DNA from 2 places in the Cytobacillus sp. FSL W7-1323 genome. Region 2 is predicted to be linked to the other one. Evidence: a T-box and tRNA genes for the amino acid it is inferred to sense, from the RefSeq annotation. Region 2 holds a T-box; the other holds one or more tRNA genes.
The links. A T-box is a leader RNA that pairs with one kind of tRNA and senses whether it is charged. The one in region 2 lies ahead of ileS (isoleucine--tRNA ligase), so its partner is inferred to be a tRNA-Ile.

Region 1: it encodes a tRNA-Ile, which carries the amino acid that the T-box ahead of ileS (isoleucine--tRNA ligase) is inferred to sense. The anticodon was not compared.

The regions. Positions count from the first base shown of each region.
Region 1 is NZ_CP151998.1:92,704-102,106, reverse strand. Features, by position in the region: rRNA gene MKX67_RS00530 (23S ribosomal RNA) at 1-2,026, opposite strand, end outside; tRNA gene MKX67_RS00525 (tRNA-Ala) at 2,286-2,361, opposite strand; tRNA gene MKX67_RS00520 (tRNA-Ile) at 2,377-2,453, opposite strand; rRNA gene MKX67_RS00515 (16S ribosomal RNA) at 2,553-4,101, opposite strand; tRNA gene MKX67_RS00510 (tRNA-Ala) at 4,285-4,360, opposite strand; tRNA gene MKX67_RS00505 (tRNA-Pro) at 4,378-4,454, opposite strand; tRNA gene MKX67_RS00500 (tRNA-Arg) at 4,459-4,535, opposite strand; tRNA gene MKX67_RS00495 (tRNA-Leu) at 4,545-4,633, opposite strand; tRNA gene MKX67_RS00490 (tRNA-Gly) at 4,640-4,714, opposite strand; tRNA gene MKX67_RS00485 (tRNA-Leu) at 4,733-4,817, opposite strand; tRNA gene MKX67_RS00480 (tRNA-Lys) at 4,827-4,902, opposite strand; tRNA gene MKX67_RS00475 (tRNA-Thr) at 4,910-4,985, opposite strand; tRNA gene MKX67_RS00470 (tRNA-Val) at 5,003-5,078, opposite strand; rRNA gene rrf (5S ribosomal RNA) at 5,088-5,204, opposite strand; rRNA gene MKX67_RS00460 (23S ribosomal RNA) at 5,280-8,212, opposite strand; rRNA gene MKX67_RS00455 (16S ribosomal RNA) at 8,532-9,403, opposite strand, start outside.
Region 2 is NZ_CP151998.1:1,861,851-1,871,253, reverse strand. Features, by position in the region: gene MKX67_RS09780 (aspartate carbamoyltransferase catalytic subunit) at 1-33, opposite strand, end outside; gene MKX67_RS09775 (solute carrier family 23 protein) at 237-1,514, opposite strand; gene pyrR (bifunctional pyr operon transcriptional regulator/uracil phosphoribosyltransferase PyrR) at 1,646-2,188, opposite strand; gene MKX67_RS09765 (RluA family pseudouridine synthase) at 2,375-3,280, opposite strand; gene lspA (signal peptidase II) at 3,261-3,746, opposite strand; gene MKX67_RS09755 (hypothetical protein) at 3,835-4,128, opposite strand; gene ileS (isoleucine--tRNA ligase) at 4,464-7,235, opposite strand; T-box leader at 7,333-7,584, opposite strand; gene MKX67_RS09745 (DivIVA domain-containing protein) at 7,659-8,174, opposite strand; gene MKX67_RS09740 (RNA-binding protein) at 8,319-9,095, opposite strand; gene MKX67_RS09735 (YggT family protein) at 9,273-9,403, opposite strand, start outside.

The DNA of each region.
Region 1 (9,403 bases), 1.8 Mb from region 2:
CAGTGCCCAGATCGTTACGCCTTTCGTGCGGGTCGGAACTTACCCGACAAGGAATTTCGCTACCTTAGGACCGTTATAGTTACGGCCGCCGTTTACTGGGGCTTCGATTCAAAGCTTCGCGTGAGCTAACCTCTCCTCTTAACCTTCCAGCACCGGGCAGGCGTCAGCCCCTATACTTCGCCTTGCGGCTTCGCAGAGACCTGTGTTTTTGCTAAACAGTCGCCTGGGCCTATTCACTGCGGCTCATCAAGGCTTTAACACCCTAATGAGCACCCCTTCTCCCGAAGTTACGGGGTCATTTTGCCGAGTTCCTTAACGAGAGTTCTCTCGCTCACCTTAGGATTCTCTCCTCGCCTACCTGTGTCGGTTTGCGGTACGGGCACCTTATTCCTCGCTAGAGGCTTTTCTTGGCAGTGTGGAATCAAGAACTTCGGTACTAAATTTCCCTCGCTATCACAGCTCAAGGTATGTGACCATGGGATTTGCCTCATGGTCCCTCTAACTGCTTAGACGCACATCCAATAGTGCGCTTACCCTATCCTCCTGCGTCCCCCCATCACTCAAACAGAATACGGTGGTACAGGAATATCAACCTGTTGTCCATCGCCTACGCTTTTCAGCCTCGGCTTAGGTCCCGACTAACCCTGAGCGGACGAGCCTTCCTCAGGAAACCTTAGGCATTCGGTGGATGGGATTCTCACCCATCTTTCGCTACTCATACCGGCATTCTCACTTCTAAGCGCTCCACCAGTCCTTACGGTCTAGCTTCAACGCCCTTAGAACGCTCTCCTACCACTGAACATCAACGATGTTCAATCCACAGCTTCGGTGATACGTTTAGCCCCGGTACATTTTCGGCGCGGAGTCACTCGACCAGTGAGCTATTACGCACTCTTTAAATGGTGGCTGCTTCTAAGCCAACATCCTGGTTGTCTAAGCAACTCCACATCCTTTTCCACTTAACGTATACTTTGGGACCTTAGCTGGTGGTCTGGGCTGTTTCCCTCTTGACTACGGATCTTATCACTCGCAGTCTGACTCCCATGGATAAATCTTTGGCATTCGGAGTTTGTCTGAATTCGGTAACCCGATGAGGGCCCCTAGTCCAAACAGTGCTCTACCTCCAAGATTCTTACGCATGAGGCTAGCCCTAAAGCTATTTCGGAGAGAACCAGCTATCTCCAAGTTCGATTGGAATTTCTCCGCTACCCACACCTCATCCCCGCACTTTTCAACGTACGTGGGTTCGGGCCTCCATCCAGTGTTACCTGGACTTCACCCTGGACATGGGTAGATCACCTGGTTTCGGGTCTACGACCACATACTCATTCGCCCTATTCAGACTCGCTTTCGCTACGGCTCCGTCTGTCCAACTTAACCTCGCATGTAATCGTAACTCGCCGGTTCATTCTACAAAAGGCACGCTATCACCCATTAACGGGCTCTAACTACTTGTAGGCACACGGTTTCAGGATCTCTTTCACTCCCCTTCCGGGGTGCTTTTCACCTTTCCCTCACGGTACTGGTTCACTATCGGTCACTAGGGAGTATTTAGCCTTGGGAGATGGTCCTCCCTGCTTCCGACGGGATTTCTCGTGTCCCGCCGTACTCAGGATCCACTCTGGAGGGAACGAAGTTTCAACTACAGGGCTTTTACCTCCTATGGCGGGCCTTTCCAGACCTCTTCGTCTATCTCGTTCCTTTGTAACTCCGTATAGAATGTCCTACAACCCCAAGAGGCAAGCCTCTTGGTTTGGGCTAATCCCGTTTCGCTCGCCGCTACTCAGGGAATCGCGTTTGCTTTCTCTTCCTCCGGGTACTTAGATGTTTCAGTTCCCCGGGTCTGCCTTCCATACCCTATGTATTCAGGTATGGATCCTATCCCATAACGGATAGGGGGTTTCCCCATTCGGAAATCTCCGGATCAAAGCTTACTTACAGCTCCCCGAAGCATATCGGTGTTAGTCCCGTCCTTCATCGGCTCCTAGTGCCAAGGCATTCACCGTGCGCCCTTATTAACTTAACCATTGTTCGGCTTGCGATAAGCTACGCATTTCGGCGTCAGCTCACTCGTCAACATCCTCATGTGCACAAGACGCACACTCCGGTGTTTCCTCGCTCGCTTCCTTGAACTGCTTGCTTCTCACAACCCTCTCGGTTGTGTTTATTAAAAAAGTTTAGTATCTTAAATCAATCTATAATATATAGAGAGAAAAAATAACTAAGGTGGCGATTACTCGGTAATCTTCTTCATTACATTATCTAGTTTTCAAAGAACGATTTGTTGGTGGAGCCTAGCGGGATCGAACCGCTGACCTCCTGCGTGCAAAGCAGGCGCTCTCCCAGCTGAGCTAAGGCCCCGTATTAAAGTTAAAATGGTGGGCCTAAATGGACTCGAACCATCGACCTCACGCTTATCAGGCGTGCGCTCTAACCAGCTGAGCTATAGGCCCACATAACTTCACGGTAAAGTATTTAATCATATCAAAGAGATTGCACTCTCAAAACTGAACGAACAGTCTAACATCAAGTCAATTCCGTATATTCCTTAGAAAGGAGGTGATCCAGCCGCACCTTCCGATACGGCTACCTTGTTACGACTTCACCCCAATCATCTGTCCCACCTTAGGCGGCTGGCTCCAAAAGGTTACCCCACCGACTTCGGGTGTTACAAACTCTCGTGGTGTGACGGGCGGTGTGTACAAGGCCCGGGAACGTATTCACCGCGGCATGCTGATCCGCGATTACTAGCGATTCCGGCTTCATGTAGGCGAGTTGCAGCCTACAATCCGAACTGAGAATGGTTTTATGGGATTGGCTAAACCTCGCGGTCTTGCAGCCCTTTGTACCATCCATTGTAGCACGTGTGTAGCCCAGGTCATAAGGGGCATGATGATTTGACGTCATCCCCACCTTCCTCCGGTTTGTCACCGGCAGTCACCTTAGAGTGCCCAACTGAATGCTGGCAACTAAGATCAAGGGTTGCGCTCGTTGCGGGACTTAACCCAACATCTCACGACACGAGCTGACGACAACCATGCACCACCTGTCACTCTGTCCCCCGAAGGGGAAAGTCCTATCTCTAGGATTGTCAGAGGATGTCAAGACCTGGTAAGGTTCTTCGCGTTGCTTCGAATTAAACCACATGCTCCACCGCTTGTGCGGGCCCCCGTCAATTCCTTTGAGTTTCAACCTTGCGGTCGTACTCCCCAGGCGGAGTGCTTAATGCGTTTGCTGCAGCACTAAAGGGCGGAAACCCTCTAACACTTAGCACTCATCGTTTACGGCGTGGACTACCAGGGTATCTAATCCTGTTTGCTCCCCACGCTTTCGCGCCTCAGCGTCAGTTACAGACCAGAAAGTCGCCTTCGCCACTGGTGTTCCTCCAAATCTCTACGCATTTCACCGCTACACTTGGAATTCCACTTTCCTCTTCTGCACTCAAGTTCCCCAGTTTCCAATGACCCTCCACGGTTGAGCCGTGGGCTTTCACATCAGACTTAAGGAACCGCCTGCGCGCGCTTTACGCCCAATAATTCCGGACAACGCTTGCCACCTACGTATTACCGCGGCTGCTGGCACGTAGTTAGCCGTGGCTTTCTGGTTAGGTACCGTCAAGGTACCGGCAGTTACTCCGATACTTGTTCTTCCCTAACAACAGAGTTTTACGATCCGAAAACCTTCATCACTCACGCGGCGTTGCTCCGTCAGACTTTCGTCCATTGCGGAAGATTCCCTACTGCTGCCTCCCGTAGGAGTCTGGGCCGTGTCTCAGTCCCAGTGTGGCCGATCACCCTCTCAGGTCGGCTACGCATCGTCGCCTTGGTGAGCCGTTACCTCACCAACTAGCTAATGCGCCGCGGGCCCATCTGTAAGTGATAGCAGAACCATCTTTCAATCTAATTATATGTATAAATAGATATTATCCGGTATTAGCCCCGGTTTCCCGGAGTTATCCCAGTCTTACAGGCAGGTTGCCCACGTGTTACTCACCCGTCCGCCGCTAATCTTTGGGAGCAAGCTCCCTCAGATTCGCTCGACTTGCATGTATTAGGCACGCCGCCAGCGTTCGTCCTGAGCCAGGATCAAACTCTCCAATAAAGTGTTTGATTAGCTCATTTGCACCTATGGTGCTTTGTTGCTGATAAATCAGCTTTTTTAGAATTACGCTTGACGTTTTACGTTCGTTCAGTTTTCAAAGAACAATCTCATTCGCTTCAGAAGCGACTTTATAATCATACAACATCTTAACTTGTTATGTCAATAACTTTTTTAAAATGTTTTTGGTGGAGCCTAGCGGGATCGAACCGCTGACCTCCTGCGTGCAAAGCAGGCGCTCTCCCAGCTGAGCTAAGGCCCCAAAAAGAGTAATAAAAATGGTCGGGAAGACAGGATTCGAACCTGCGACCCCTTGGTCCCAAACCAAGTGCTCTACCAAGCTGAGCTACTTCCCGTTTATGGCGCGCCCGAGAGGAGTCGAACCCCTAACCTTTTGATCCGTAGTCAAACGCTCTATCCAATTGAGCTACGGGCGCATCAATAAGTGGTGCCGAGGACCGGAATCGAACCGGTACGGTAGTCACCTACCGCAGGATTTTAAGTCCTGTGCGTCTGCCAGTTCCGCCACCCCGGCACTTATTGGAGCGGAAGACGGGATTCGAACCCGCGACCCTCACCTTGGCAAGGTGATGTTCTACCACTGAACTACTTCCGCAAATATTCAAAATAAAAATGGTGCGGGTGAAGGGAGTCGAACCCCCACGCCTTGCGGCGCCAGATCCTAAGTCTGGTGCGTCTGCCAATTCCGCCACACCCGCATATATAAATGGTGAGCCATGAAGGACTCGAACCTTCGACCCTCTGATTAAAAGTCAGATGCTCTACCAACTGAGCTAATGGCTCGTACAAGTGGTGCCGGCCAGAGGACTTGAACCCCCAACCTACTGATTACAAGTCAGTTGCTCTACCAATTGAGCTAGGCCGGCAAATAAACACAAAAAAATGGTGGAGGATGACGGGATCGAACCGCCGACCCTCTGCTTGTAAGGCAGATGCTCTCCCAGCTGAGCTAATCCTCCAATATGTATGCCCGGCAACGTCCTACTCTCACAAGGGGACAGCCCCTAACTACCATCGGCGCTGAGAAGCTTAACTTCCGTGTTCGGTATGGGAACGGGTGTGACCTTCTCGCTATCGCCACCGGACTATGAAATTGTAAGGGAATCGTTCCCTCAAAACTAGGTAATGTTGAAGAAGATATTTATTGAGTAATCGCCTGTTTGGTTAAGTCCTCGATCGATTAGTATTAGTCAGCTACATGTGTCGCCACACTTACACCTCTAACCTATCAACCTGATCATCTTTCAGGGATCTTACTAGCTTGCGCTATGGGAAATCTCATCTCGAGGGGGGCTTCATGCTTAGATGCTTTCAGCACTTATCCCTTCCGCACATAGCTACCCAGCGATGCCTTTGGCAAGACAACTGGTACACCAGCGGTGCGTCCATCCCGGTCCTCTCGTACTAAGGACAGCTCCTCTCAAATTTCCTGCGCCCACGACGGATAGGGACCGAACTGTCTCACGACGTTCTGAACCCAGCTCGCGTACCGCTTTAATGGGCGAACAGCCCAACCCTTGGGACCGACTACAGCCCCAGGATGCGATGAGCCGACATCGAGGTGCCAAACCTCCCCGTCGATGTGGACTCTTGGGGGAGATAAGCCTGTTATCCCCGGGGTAGCTTTTATCCGTTGAGCGATGGCCCTTCCATGCGGAACCACCGGATCACTAAGCCCGACTTTCGTCCCTGCTCGACTTGTAGGTCTCGCAGTCAAGCTCCCTTGTGCCTTTACACTCTACGAATGATTTCCAACCATTCTGAGGGAACCTTTGGGCGCCTCCGTTACTCTTTAGGAGGCGACCGCCCCAGTCAAACTGCCCACCTGACACTGTCTCCCATCCCGATAAGGGATGTGGGTTAGAATTTCAATACAGCCAGGGTAGTATCCCACCGACGCCTCCACCGAAGCTAGCGCTCCGGCTTCTAAGGCTCCTACCTATCCTGTACAAGCTGTACCAAAATTCAATATCAGGCTACAGTAAAGCTCCACGGGGTCTTTCCGTCCTGTCGCGGGTAACCTGCATCTTCACAGGTACTATAATTTCACCGAGTCTCTCGTTGAGACAGTGCCCAGATCGTTACGCCTTTCGTGCGGGTCGGAACTTACCCGACAAGGAATTTCGCTACCTTAGGACCGTTATAGTTACGGCCGCCGTTTACTGGGGCTTCGATTCAAAGCTTCGCGTGAGCTAACCTCTCCTCTTAACCTTCCAGCACCGGGCAGGCGTCAGCCCCTATACTTCGCCTTGCGGCTTCGCAGAGACCTGTGTTTTTGCTAAACAGTCGCCTGGGCCTATTCACTGCGGCTCATCAAGGCTTTAACACCCTAATGAGCACCCCTTCTCCCGAAGTTACGGGGTCATTTTGCCGAGTTCCTTAACGAGAGTTCTCTCGCTCACCTTAGGATTCTCTCCTCGCCTACCTGTGTCGGTTTGCGGTACGGGCACCTTATTCCTCGCTAGAGGCTTTTCTTGGCAGTGTGGAATCAAGAACTTCGGTACTAAATTTCCCTCGCTATCACAGCTCAAGGTATGTGACCATGGGATTTGCCTCATGGTCCCTCTAACTGCTTAGACGCACATCCAATAGTGCGCTTACCCTATCCTCCTGCGTCCCCCCATCACTCAAACAGAATACGGTGGTACAGGAATATCAACCTGTTGTCCATCGCCTACGCTTTTCAGCCTCGGCTTAGGTCCCGACTAACCCTGAGCGGACGAGCCTTCCTCAGGAAACCTTAGGCATTCGGTGGATGGGATTCTCACCCATCTTTCGCTACTCATACCGGCATTCTCACTTCTAAGCGCTCCACCAGTCCTTACGGTCTAGCTTCAACGCCCTTAGAACGCTCTCCTACCACTGAACATCAACGATGTTCAATCCACAGCTTCGGTGATACGTTTAGCCCCGGTACATTTTCGGCGCGGAGTCACTCGACCAGTGAGCTATTACGCACTCTTTAAATGGTGGCTGCTTCTAAGCCAACATCCTGGTTGTCTAAGCAACTCCACATCCTTTTCCACTTAACGTATACTTTGGGACCTTAGCTGGTGGTCTGGGCTGTTTCCCTCTTGACTACGGATCTTATCACTCGCAGTCTGACTCCCATGGATAAATCTTTGGCATTCGGAGTTTGTCTGAATTCGGTAACCCGATGAGGGCCCCTAGTCCAAACAGTGCTCTACCTCCAAGATTCTTACGCATGAGGCTAGCCCTAAAGCTATTTCGGAGAGAACCAGCTATCTCCAAGTTCGATTGGAATTTCTCCGCTACCCACACCTCATCCCCGCACTTTTCAACGTACGTGGGTTCGGGCCTCCATCCAGTGTTACCTGGACTTCACCCTGGACATGGGTAGATCACCTGGTTTCGGGTCTACGACCACATACTCATTCGCCCTATTCAGACTCGCTTTCGCTACGGCTCCGTCTGTCCAACTTAACCTCGCATGTAATCGTAACTCGCCGGTTCATTCTACAAAAGGCACGCTATCACCCATTAACGGGCTCTAACTACTTGTAGGCACACGGTTTCAGGATCTCTTTCACTCCCCTTCCGGGGTGCTTTTCACCTTTCCCTCACGGTACTGGTTCACTATCGGTCACTAGGGAGTATTTAGCCTTGGGAGATGGTCCTCCCTGCTTCCGACGGGATTTCTCGTGTCCCGCCGTACTCAGGATCCACTCTGGAGGGAACGAAGTTTCAACTACAGGGCTTTTACCTCCTATGGCGGGCCTTTCCAGACCTCTTCGTCTATCTCGTTCCTTTGTAACTCCGTATAGAATGTCCTACAACCCCAAGAGGCAAGCCTCTTGGTTTGGGCTAATCCCGTTTCGCTCGCCGCTACTCAGGGAATCGCGTTTGCTTTCTCTTCCTCCGGGTACTTAGATGTTTCAGTTCCCCGGGTCTGCCTTCCATACCCTATGTATTCAGGTATGGATCCTATCCCATAACGGATAGGGGGTTTCCCCATTCGGAAATCTCCGGATCAAAGCTTACTTACAGCTCCCCGAAGCATATCGGTGTTAGTCCCGTCCTTCATCGGCTCCTAGTGCCAAGGCATTCACCGTGCGCCCTTATTAACTTAACCATTGTTCGGCTTGCGATAAGCTACGCATTTCGGCGTCAGCTCACTCGTCAACATCCTCATGTGCACAAGACGCACACTCCGGTGTTTCCTCGCTCGCTTCCTTGAACTGCTTGCTTCTCACAACCCTCACGGTTGTGTGTTTTTAAAAAAGTCTAGTATCTCTACTCTATTATATAGAGAGAAAATAACTAAGGTGGCGATTACTCGGTAATCTTCTTCATTACATTATCTAGTTTTCAAAGAACGATTGAATTGAGAGATTATACTCTCAAAACTGAACGAACAGTCTAACATCAAGTTAATTCCGTATATTCCTTAGAAAGGAGGTGATCCAGCCGCACCTTCCGATACGGCTACCTTGTTACGACTTCACCCCAATCATCTGTCCCACCTTAGGCGGCTGGCTCCAAAAGGTTACCCCACCGACTTCGGGTGTTACAAACTCTCGTGGTGTGACGGGCGGTGTGTACAAGGCCCGGGAACGTATTCACCGCGGCATGCTGATCCGCGATTACTAGCGATTCCGGCTTCATGTAGGCGAGTTGCAGCCTACAATCCGAACTGAGAATGGTTTTATGGGATTGGCTAAACCTCGCGGTCTTGCAGCCCTTTGTACCATCCATTGTAGCACGTGTGTAGCCCAGGTCATAAGGGGCATGATGATTTGACGTCATCCCCACCTTCCTCCGGTTTGTCACCGGCAGTCACCTTAGAGTGCCCAACTAAATGCTGGCAACTAAGATCAAGGGTTGCGCTCGTTGCGGGACTTAACCCAACATCTCACGACACGAGCTGACGACAACCATGCACCACCTGTCACTCTGTCCCCCGAAGGGGAAAGTCCTATCTCTAGGATTGTCAGAGGATGTCAAGACCTGGTAAGGTTCTTCGCGTTGCTTCGAATTAAACCACATGCTCCACCGCTTGTGCGGGCCCCCGTCAATTCCTTTGAGTTTCAACCTTGCGGTCGTACTCCCCAGGCGGAGTGCTTAATGCGTTTGCTGCAGCACTAAAGGGCGGAAACCCTCTAACACTTAGCACTCATCGTTTACGGCGTGGACTACCAGGGTATCTAATCCTGTTTGCTCCCCACGCTTTCGCGCCTCAGCGTCAGTTACAGACCAGAAAGTCGCCTTCGCCACTGGTGTTCCTCCAAATCTCTACGCATTTCACCGCTACACTTGGAATTCC
Region 2 (9,403 bases):
TGTTAGATCAGTTGTAGTGAGACAATGTTCCATAAAAGACAGCCTCCTTTTTTTATTGAAACGTAAAGCTTGATCAACCTTGACTTCTTTGCTTTGCTATTAAAAAACACCTTGACAAAAACAAGTCAAGGTGTCGAATAAACATGAGTGTACAAAGGTGGGATTTTTCTTCCCACTTTGAACTGAGCTCTTCAACACCCTTATGAACCTCTCTGGATTCCTTTTAAAAGGCGTAATTAGTTTTCAAACATATTTTCATCTACATCCGGTTTACCCGGTAAGACTAAGTTGAGTATAACCCCAGCAATTGCAGCAATCGCCATTCCCTCTAAGTTGAATACCCAAAGTTGTAAATGCGCGCCGCCAATTCCTAATACTAGGATAACAGAGGCGATAGCTAAGTTACGGTTATTACCAAAGTCCACTTTATTATCTACAAGCATCCTTAACCCTGAAGAAGCTATGATACCGAATAGAAGGATTGAAACACCGCCCATAACAGGTGTCGGTATTGAACTTATTAAAGCTGTTACTTTTCCGACAAAACCGAAGACGATGGCAATCACTGCTGCGCCTGCAATTACATAAACACTGTAAATTTTGGTGATCGCAAGTACACCGATATTTTCTCCATACGTTGTTTTCGGTGGCCCACCAATGAGAGCTGATAACATGGTTCCCATCCCATCACCTAAGATTGAGCGATGTAAGCCTGGGTCTTTAATATAGTCTTTGCCAACGACTTTTCCGAGTACAAGTTGATGACCGATATGTTCAGAAAGAGTGACAACAGCTACTGGAATCATCAATAGAGCAAGATCAAGAGTAATTCTGACATCATAATCCATTACAGGAAAGATAAATTCAGGCATTTCAAACCATGCAGCTTTTGCAACAACCGAGAAGTCAACAATACCAATCATGAGTGAATATACATAACCGATAATTATACCAGCAAGAATCGGAATCATTCCAAACATACCTTTTCCATATACTGAGATAACTACTGTAGCAGCAAGTGTAATTAAAGCTGCCGAGAAGTGAAGCATGCTATATTCTCCTGTTACGGGGTTGTTCATGGCCATGTCTATCGCTGTTCCTGATAACGCAAGTCCAATAACGATAATAACAGGTCCTGTAACAATTGGTGGTAATAATTTTAAAATCCAACGATAACCTGCTTGCTTAATAATAAGAGCGACAATCCCATAAACGAGACCTGCCATAAAGCTCCCTATCATAGCAGCACCAGGTCCACCTTCGAGCTGTGCCGTCTGTATAGGGATAATAAATGCGAACGACGAACCTAGATAAGCAGGTACTTTCCATTTTGTAATCATTAGGAAAGCAAGTGTGCCGATACCACTTGAGATTAGTGCAATGGCCGGACTTAATCCTACTAAGTATGGTACTAAGATGGTTGCACCAAACATGGCGAATAAATGCTGTAAACTGAGAGTGAGCCAATGTACTGGCGTTGGTTTATCATGTATGTCTAATACTGGTTTATTCATGGTGGTATTTCTCCCCTTTAATATAAAACCCTCTTTGCCTGCGGACAAAGAGGGTTGGTAAGCATAGACAGGAGCAGTCTATTACTTCCCCCTTTGTCAGCCTCTCTGGACTGCATTTAAAAAGGGCTCATTTATTTTTCAAAAATACTAACTTGATCTGTTTGATCAATTTCATTTAGTTCGACAACTATTTTTTCTGAACTTGAAGTTGGAATATTTTTCCCCACATAATCGGCTCTAATCGGTAATTCTCTATGACCACGATCGACAAGCACACCCAATTGAATAGCTGAAGGTCTACCTATATCAATTAAAGCATCTAATGCTGCTCTTACCGTTCTTCCAGTATAAAGGACGTCATCAATGACAATCACTTTCTTATCGTTAATATCAATCGGGATATTTGAACCCTTAACAAGTGGTTCTTGATTAGCTGTCTTCTTTGATAAGTCATCTCTATATAGCGTAATGTCAATTTCACCAACCGAAACCTTGGCACCTTCAATTTCTTCTATTCGTTTTGCTAAGCGATTAGCAATATAAATTCCTCTTGTCTTAATTCCAATAAGCACACAATCCTCTATGCCCTTATTCTTTTCAATCATTTCATGAGCTATTCTTGTCAGTGCTCTTCTTATCGCTTGTTCGTCCAGTACAATGGCTTTTTGTGACATCTTTTTCACCTCATTTTATACTAAAAAACCCTCTCACCTAAGGATGAGAGGGTAAACGATTGTACTTTATTTGAACATACAACAACCGTATGTTCATACCGTTTCCTTCCCAGCCTCACGGGACTGTTCTTAAAGGACTTATTTAACTGAATTCATCTTATAACACTTCAACTTATGTGTCAACAATTATTTTTTCAACATAGCAATTAGCTGTTTAAAATCAGCTGGCAATGGTGCCGTAAATTCAAGGTACTCATCTGTTCTTGGATGATTAAATCCTAACACACCTGCATGAAGCACTTGTCCTCCGAATTCAAGCGTTTTTCGCGGTCCATATTTCGGATCGCCAGCTAATGGAAAGCCAATATATTTCATGTGAACACGGATTTGATGCGTTCTTCCCGTTTCGAGCTGACATTCTATCAAAGTAAAATCTTTAAAACGATCGATAACATTAAAATGCGTTACAGCATGTTTGCCACCATCCACAACCGTCATACTTTGACGATCTTTCGTATCTCTGCCAATTGGCGCATCAATTGTGCCATGATCATGATTGACAACGCCGTGAACAATCGCTTTGTATTTTCTCGTCACCGTCTTATTAACTAGTTGCTCTACTAACTTCTCATGGGCAAGATCATTTTTAGCAACCATCAGAAGGCCGGAAGTGTCCTTATCAATGCGATGGACAATACCTGGTCTCATAACCCCATTTATACCTGATAAGTCTTTACAATGTGCCAATAATCCGTTTACCAATGTACCTGTTCCATGTCCAACCGCAGGGTGTACAACCATTCCCCTCGGTTTATTGACAACTAAAACATCACTATCTTCATAGTAAATATCCAAATCCATATCCTCAGCAACTACATCTAATGGCTCTGGATCAGGAATAATAATATCAAGATGGTCTTCATTTACTACTTTATAATTTGTTTTCACTTTATTACCATTGACAAGCACATGTCCTGCTTTTATCCATTCTTGCACTTGTGTTCTTGACCATTCTGCATTCAGATTAGCCAGCACCTTATCAATTCGATCACCCGCTTGATTATCGGTGACATTATGTTCCACTTTGCTCATTTGCTTTCTCCTTTTTCACTTCTCTTTCCTCTCGTATCATCTGTATTAATAACAACACGACACCTACACATAGAGAGGAGTCCGCAACATTAAATATCGGGAAGTTATATCCGAACGGGAAAGTATGAATAAAATCAACCACTTCTTTTCGCCAAAGACGATCAATAAAGTTTCCAATTGCACCACCTAATATAAGTGCTAATGAGAGCTGAAGAAGCCATTTTCCCTTCGCATGTGTTTGCATATAATAAATGATTCCGATGATGACAATAACAGTAATCAAATAAAAGAACCACATTTGACCTTCTAATATTCCCCAGGCTGCACCTGTGTTCCGATGGGAAGTAATATACAGAAAATCTTCAATGACAGTAATACTTTCACCAAGCGTAAAATTCTTGACAATTAACCATTTAGTCCATTGATCAAAAGCAATAATCAATAAAGCGATTATGTAGAAAAACACAAAGGCAACCTCCAATATTCATTTGTATACCTTTGCATTTTAGCATAAACCCATAAAAAACGGTAGCTTTGCTCTTTAAGCGATCGTTTTAATCATATAGGGCTTTACGATAGAACCTTTTAAGAGACTGACAATCGTCCATTGTTTTCAGCGTAGGGATTAATGTTAATAAATCCTCTGGCAAAAACTCACCAGAAATTTCACATGTGCCGAATTGGCCATTTTCATACTTCTCAATTGCCTTTTCAACATCATATAGTTCATCTAATATCATTTCATTTATAAAGGGGTGAAGATTACTTTGCATTAACCTCTCAAGTAACTCTTGTCTCGTATTACGAAGCTCTTCAATTAGTGGAATAACATGTGGTTGATTGTTCAAAAAAATCCCCCTTCATCCTACAAGATTGTTCATAAAGTTATTATGAGCAACTGGCTAATTTTGAACGCCTCTAAAGATTTTACAAGCTGAACAAGTTTTGCAGGTTGAGGAAAATTTTATTAGTTTTTACTCATTATCATGAAGGATTAAAATGGAAAGTGTGAAAAGCCGAGACATTATAAAAACCATGCACTAACGTACTTGCTTTATGGTAAAAATCATTTTTAGCTTTACTTCATTTTCTATCTTCATTAATCCTTTTTATATAATTAGAAAAAGACCCGAACGGTTAGTCCGGGCCAAAAATATGGTAGTACTTTTTAACCTACTGCCACTTAGCTCAAATGGCTATAGTTTTCTTTTACGACAGTAGCACAACGTGGGCAAAGTGTTGAAAATTCATCTACTTCCCCTACTTCTGGTGTGACAGTCCAACAACGTTCACATGTTTCGCCTTCAGCTTTGGAAACTAGGATTGCTACATTGTCAAATTTATGTGCTTCATTTGGTGCTTGTTCTAAGCTGCCTGCCACTTCAAATGCAGAAACGATAAAGAGTTGTGGTAGGCTTTCTGAAATAGAATCAAGTAATGAATTGGTTTCGTTATCGACATACAACGTTACTTTTGCTGTCAATGATTTACCGATTACTTTTTCATTTCGTGCTTCTTCTAGAGCTTTTAGGACATGATTTCTTAATTTCATGAATGCTGTCCATTTTGCCGTTAATTCTTCCGCATTGGCAAAAGTTTCTACTGACGGCATATCAGTCAATTGAACACTCATCTCCTCCACATTTGGAATGTGACGCCAAACTTCATCAGCTGTATGAGAAAGAATCGGTGATACAAGCTTAGTAAGGGCAACTAAGCTATCATAAAGCACTGTTTGAATCGCACGACGATCATGTTGATCTTGCGCTTCAATGTACAATACATCTTTCGCAAAGTCTAAATAGAACGAACTTAAGTCTAATGTGCAGAAATTATTCACAGCATGGTAAATACCTGCAAATTCATAGTTCTCATATGATTGAAGCGATGTTTCGATTAGTTTATTTAACTTCACTAACATAAACTGATCGACTTCACGTAAATCATCATAAGAAACTCGATGTACTGCTGGATCAAAATCAGCTAAGTTTCCTAATAAGAAGCGGAAAGTGTTTCTAATTTTACGGTAAACTTCTGCTACTTGTTTTAAGATTGGATCAGATACTCTTACATCTGCTTGGTAATCAACTGATGCAACCCAAAGTCTTAAAATATCTGCACCTAATTGGTTCATCACTTTTGAAGGTACAATGACATTACCAATTGATTTACTCATTTTTCTACCTTCACCATCTAAAACAAAGCCGTGACTTAAGATGCCTTTATATGGTGCTTTACCAGTTACAGCGACACCTGTTGATAATGATGAGTTAAACCAACCTCTATATTGATCAGATCCTTCTAGATAAAGGTCTGCTGGTCTTTGTAAATCTTCACGTTCTAGCAATACAGCTTGATGCGAAGAACCGGAATCAAACCACACATCCATAATATCAGTTTCTTTTGTAAATACTCCATTTGGGCTACCTGGATGAGTAAATCCTTCAGGCAATAATTCCTTTGCCTCTTTTTCAAACCACACATTAGAACCGTGCTCTCTAAATAGGTTGGATACATGATTAATGGTTTCGTCTGTAATAATCTCTTCTCCATTTTCTGCATAGAAGACAGGAATTGGCACACCCCATGCGCGCTGTCTAGAAATACACCAATCGCCACGATCACGAACCATATTATAAAGCCTTGTTTCGCCCCATGCTGGTGTAAATGTTGTATCATTAATTGCTTGCAATAATTCCTGTCTAAAATCTTTAATTGACGCAAACCATTGAGCCGTTGCACGGAAAATAACTGGTTTTTTTGTGCGCCAATCATGTGGATAAGAATGCTTGATAAAAGAAAGCTTCAATAACGCGCCAACTTCTTCTAATTTTTCAGTGATTGGTTTATTCGCCTTATCATAGAAAAGACCTTCAAAGCCAGGCGCTTCTTCTGTCATTACCCCTTTATCATCTACTGGACATAATACATCTAAACCATATTTAGAGCCGATGTAAAAGTCGTCTTCACCATGTCCTGGAGCCGTATGAACACAACCAGTACCAGCGTCTGTAGTTACATGGTCACCTAGCATAACAAGTGAATCACGGCCATATAATGGATGTTCAGCAGTCACATATTCTAAGTCACTACCTTGAATGGTTTGAACGACCTTAGGATTTTCCCAGCCAATCTCTTCTGATACAGCCGCTAGCAGGTCTTCAGCTACTAAATATTTTTCGTTATCCACTTCAACGACAACATATTTTAGTTTCGGGTGGACAGAAATACCTAAGTTAGCTGGCATTGTCCAAGGAGTAGTTGTCCAAATAACAATACGTACGTCATCAGTTAAAACATCTTTGCCATCTTTCACTTTAAATCCTACATAAATGGAAGCGGATTGCTTATCTTTATATTCAATCTCAGCTTCAGCTAATGCAGACTCAGATGATGGTGACCAGTATACAGGTTTCTTCCCTTTATAGATATAACCTTTCTTCGCCATCTCACCAAAAACTTTGATTTGTTGGGCCTCATAGGCAGGTTTTAATGTAATATAGGGATTTTCCCAATCTCCACGAACACCTAATCGCATGAATTGTTCACGTTGATTTTCGATTTGACCGTACGCATATTCTTCACAAAGCTTACGGAATTCTGCTACCGTCATTTCTTTACGTTTTACACCTTTATTCGTTAACGCTTGTTCAATGGGTAATCCATGCGTATCCCAACCAGGTACATATGGTGCATGGTAACCACTCATTGACTTATAGCGGTTAATGAAGTCTTTTAAAATTTTATTTAACGCATGTCCGATATGAAGATCGCCATTCGCATAAGGAGGACCGTCATGCAGGACAAACAACGGTTGATTTTTCGTGCGCTCAAGCACTTTTGCATAAATATCTTGTTCATTCCATTCTGTTTGCATTTCAGGTTCTCTTTTTGGCAGATTTCCTCTCATTGGGAAATCTGTTTTAGGCATTAATAAAGTATCTTTGTAATCCATAGCTCATTTCCTCCTCAACATACTACATAACATTATGACCAAAGTAGCGTTCATACATAAGGTACTCGGAAAAAACACAAAAAACCCCTCATCCCAAAAAAGGGACGAGAGGTTATATATTCCCGCGGTACCACCCTTGTAGATAGAGAAATTTCCTATCCGCTCAAAAATCAATTCGTAACGTGAACGTCTACGCCTTACTCTAACTTTTTAGCTCAAGTAAGGAACTCAAGGGTGATGTTCAAATTCTTCTCCTTAATATCAGGCTTTCACCTTCCCTGAATCGCTGAAGTGGAAATCCACTCTTTTAAGTAAGATAGAATGCTACTATCCCTGTCATCGTTTTATCATGTTTTTTCTAGATTATATGCGATAGGATACAACTTCGTCAAGTCGTCGTTCATCTTAAAAGATAAAAGTATCTTATACTCTAGACTCTTCTTCTTTTGTAGACTTTAATTCTGTTGTATCTAGCTCATATTCCATTAAGTGGTCCCAGTCATCATTCTGAAGCATATCTAATTGAGCTTCAATTAACATTTTAAAACGATTTCTAAATACTTTCGATTGCTTTTTCAAATCTTCTATATCTAGCGCAATCTTCCTTGCTTTAGATAATGATTCATTCACAATCCTATCGGCGTTTTTCTCCGCTTCCCGAATAATTAACTTTGCCTCTTTCTGTGCGTTTCGCTTCACTTCTTCGCCAGCTTCTTGCGCAACAACAATCGACTTATTTAACGTCTCTTCAATCGTATTAAAATGTCCGACTCTTTCATTTAAGTCGTTTAAACGCTCTTCTAATTCCTTCTTCTCACGAATAATGATTTCATAGTCTTTAATCACTTGATCTAAAAACTCATTTACTTCATCTTCATCATATCCACGAAAACCTTTGCTGAACTCTTTGTTATGAATATCTAATGGTGTTAATGGCATAAGGCCACCTCCTAGATCAGTTGGTCAAATTATGTACATTTGTTAACATGTAATTCGACAGTTTCTTGCAGATTCCTGCATAAAATTCGATACACTTTCAATTTTATATCGGTAAAACACTATAATCATTATAGCTAAAAAAGATTATTTTTGTATACCGACAACTACTTTCCATTTTTCTTTCTTCGTTTTTCCCTCTATCGCAATAACCTTACAGCGCCCATAGCCTCTTACTGAAATTGTATCACTCTCACGGCAATCGAATGCTACATTTTCTTTCATTGCCCAATTTACTTTTACTTTTTTTGCAGAAATGAGTTGTTGCGCCTTTTGTCTAGAAAAATTATAAATCGATGCAATAAGCGTATCAAGTCTTAAGGATGACATTGTAAAAACTTTTTCTTGCCACTGCTCTTTTGCATCGATAACAGATGAAAATGGCTTTTCTTCAAGTTGAACAGAAGCTTTCCCAACAGATTCTAATTGCATAGAAATATAAGAGGATACTTCCTTAGAGACAATTACTTGTATCGTATGACCTTCAAACAAAATATCTCCAAATTTACTTCTTTTCAATCCGAGTGACATCAGGCTTCCAAGTACTTGGGGATGCTCGATTAATACGAATTTATGCGGATAATTTACTTGGTATAACTCTAAGCGAAAATCGTCCATTTCCGGTATAAAATAATCAGGAAAAATAAGCGCGCGTTTTCTTTCAGCGTTTCTATGTCCACCGTCAAATTGGACGCGCACATCACTTTGAGAACCAATGATGGTGTGTAAAATATCTTGTTCCCTTGGATCGAGAAAATCTGTAAGCTTAGGCGCATACGTTTGTTCAACCGTTTGTCGCCAACTTAACACTTGATCAATAAACTCTCTCTCTTCCATACGAAAATGTTGATATATATTTGACATTAGCTTACTCCTTTAAAACTGGTTAGGCAAGAAATGCCTAATTTCTCGCTTACCCCTATGTTTACAATTGTATAATAGTATAACATTTATTTTTTTATTTGTTTTACAACTGTCTTAGAATCCGATGATTTGTTATTGATAAAAACAAAATACGAGCTAAGCATTAGCTCGTATTTTTTACATCATCCAAAAAAATATTTGTCTTATTCCGGATGTAGCTAAATTTAATACTAATATCGCTACAATCGGCGAAATATCTAACATCCCACCAATTGGCGGAATGACACGTCTAAATGGTTCAAGAAATG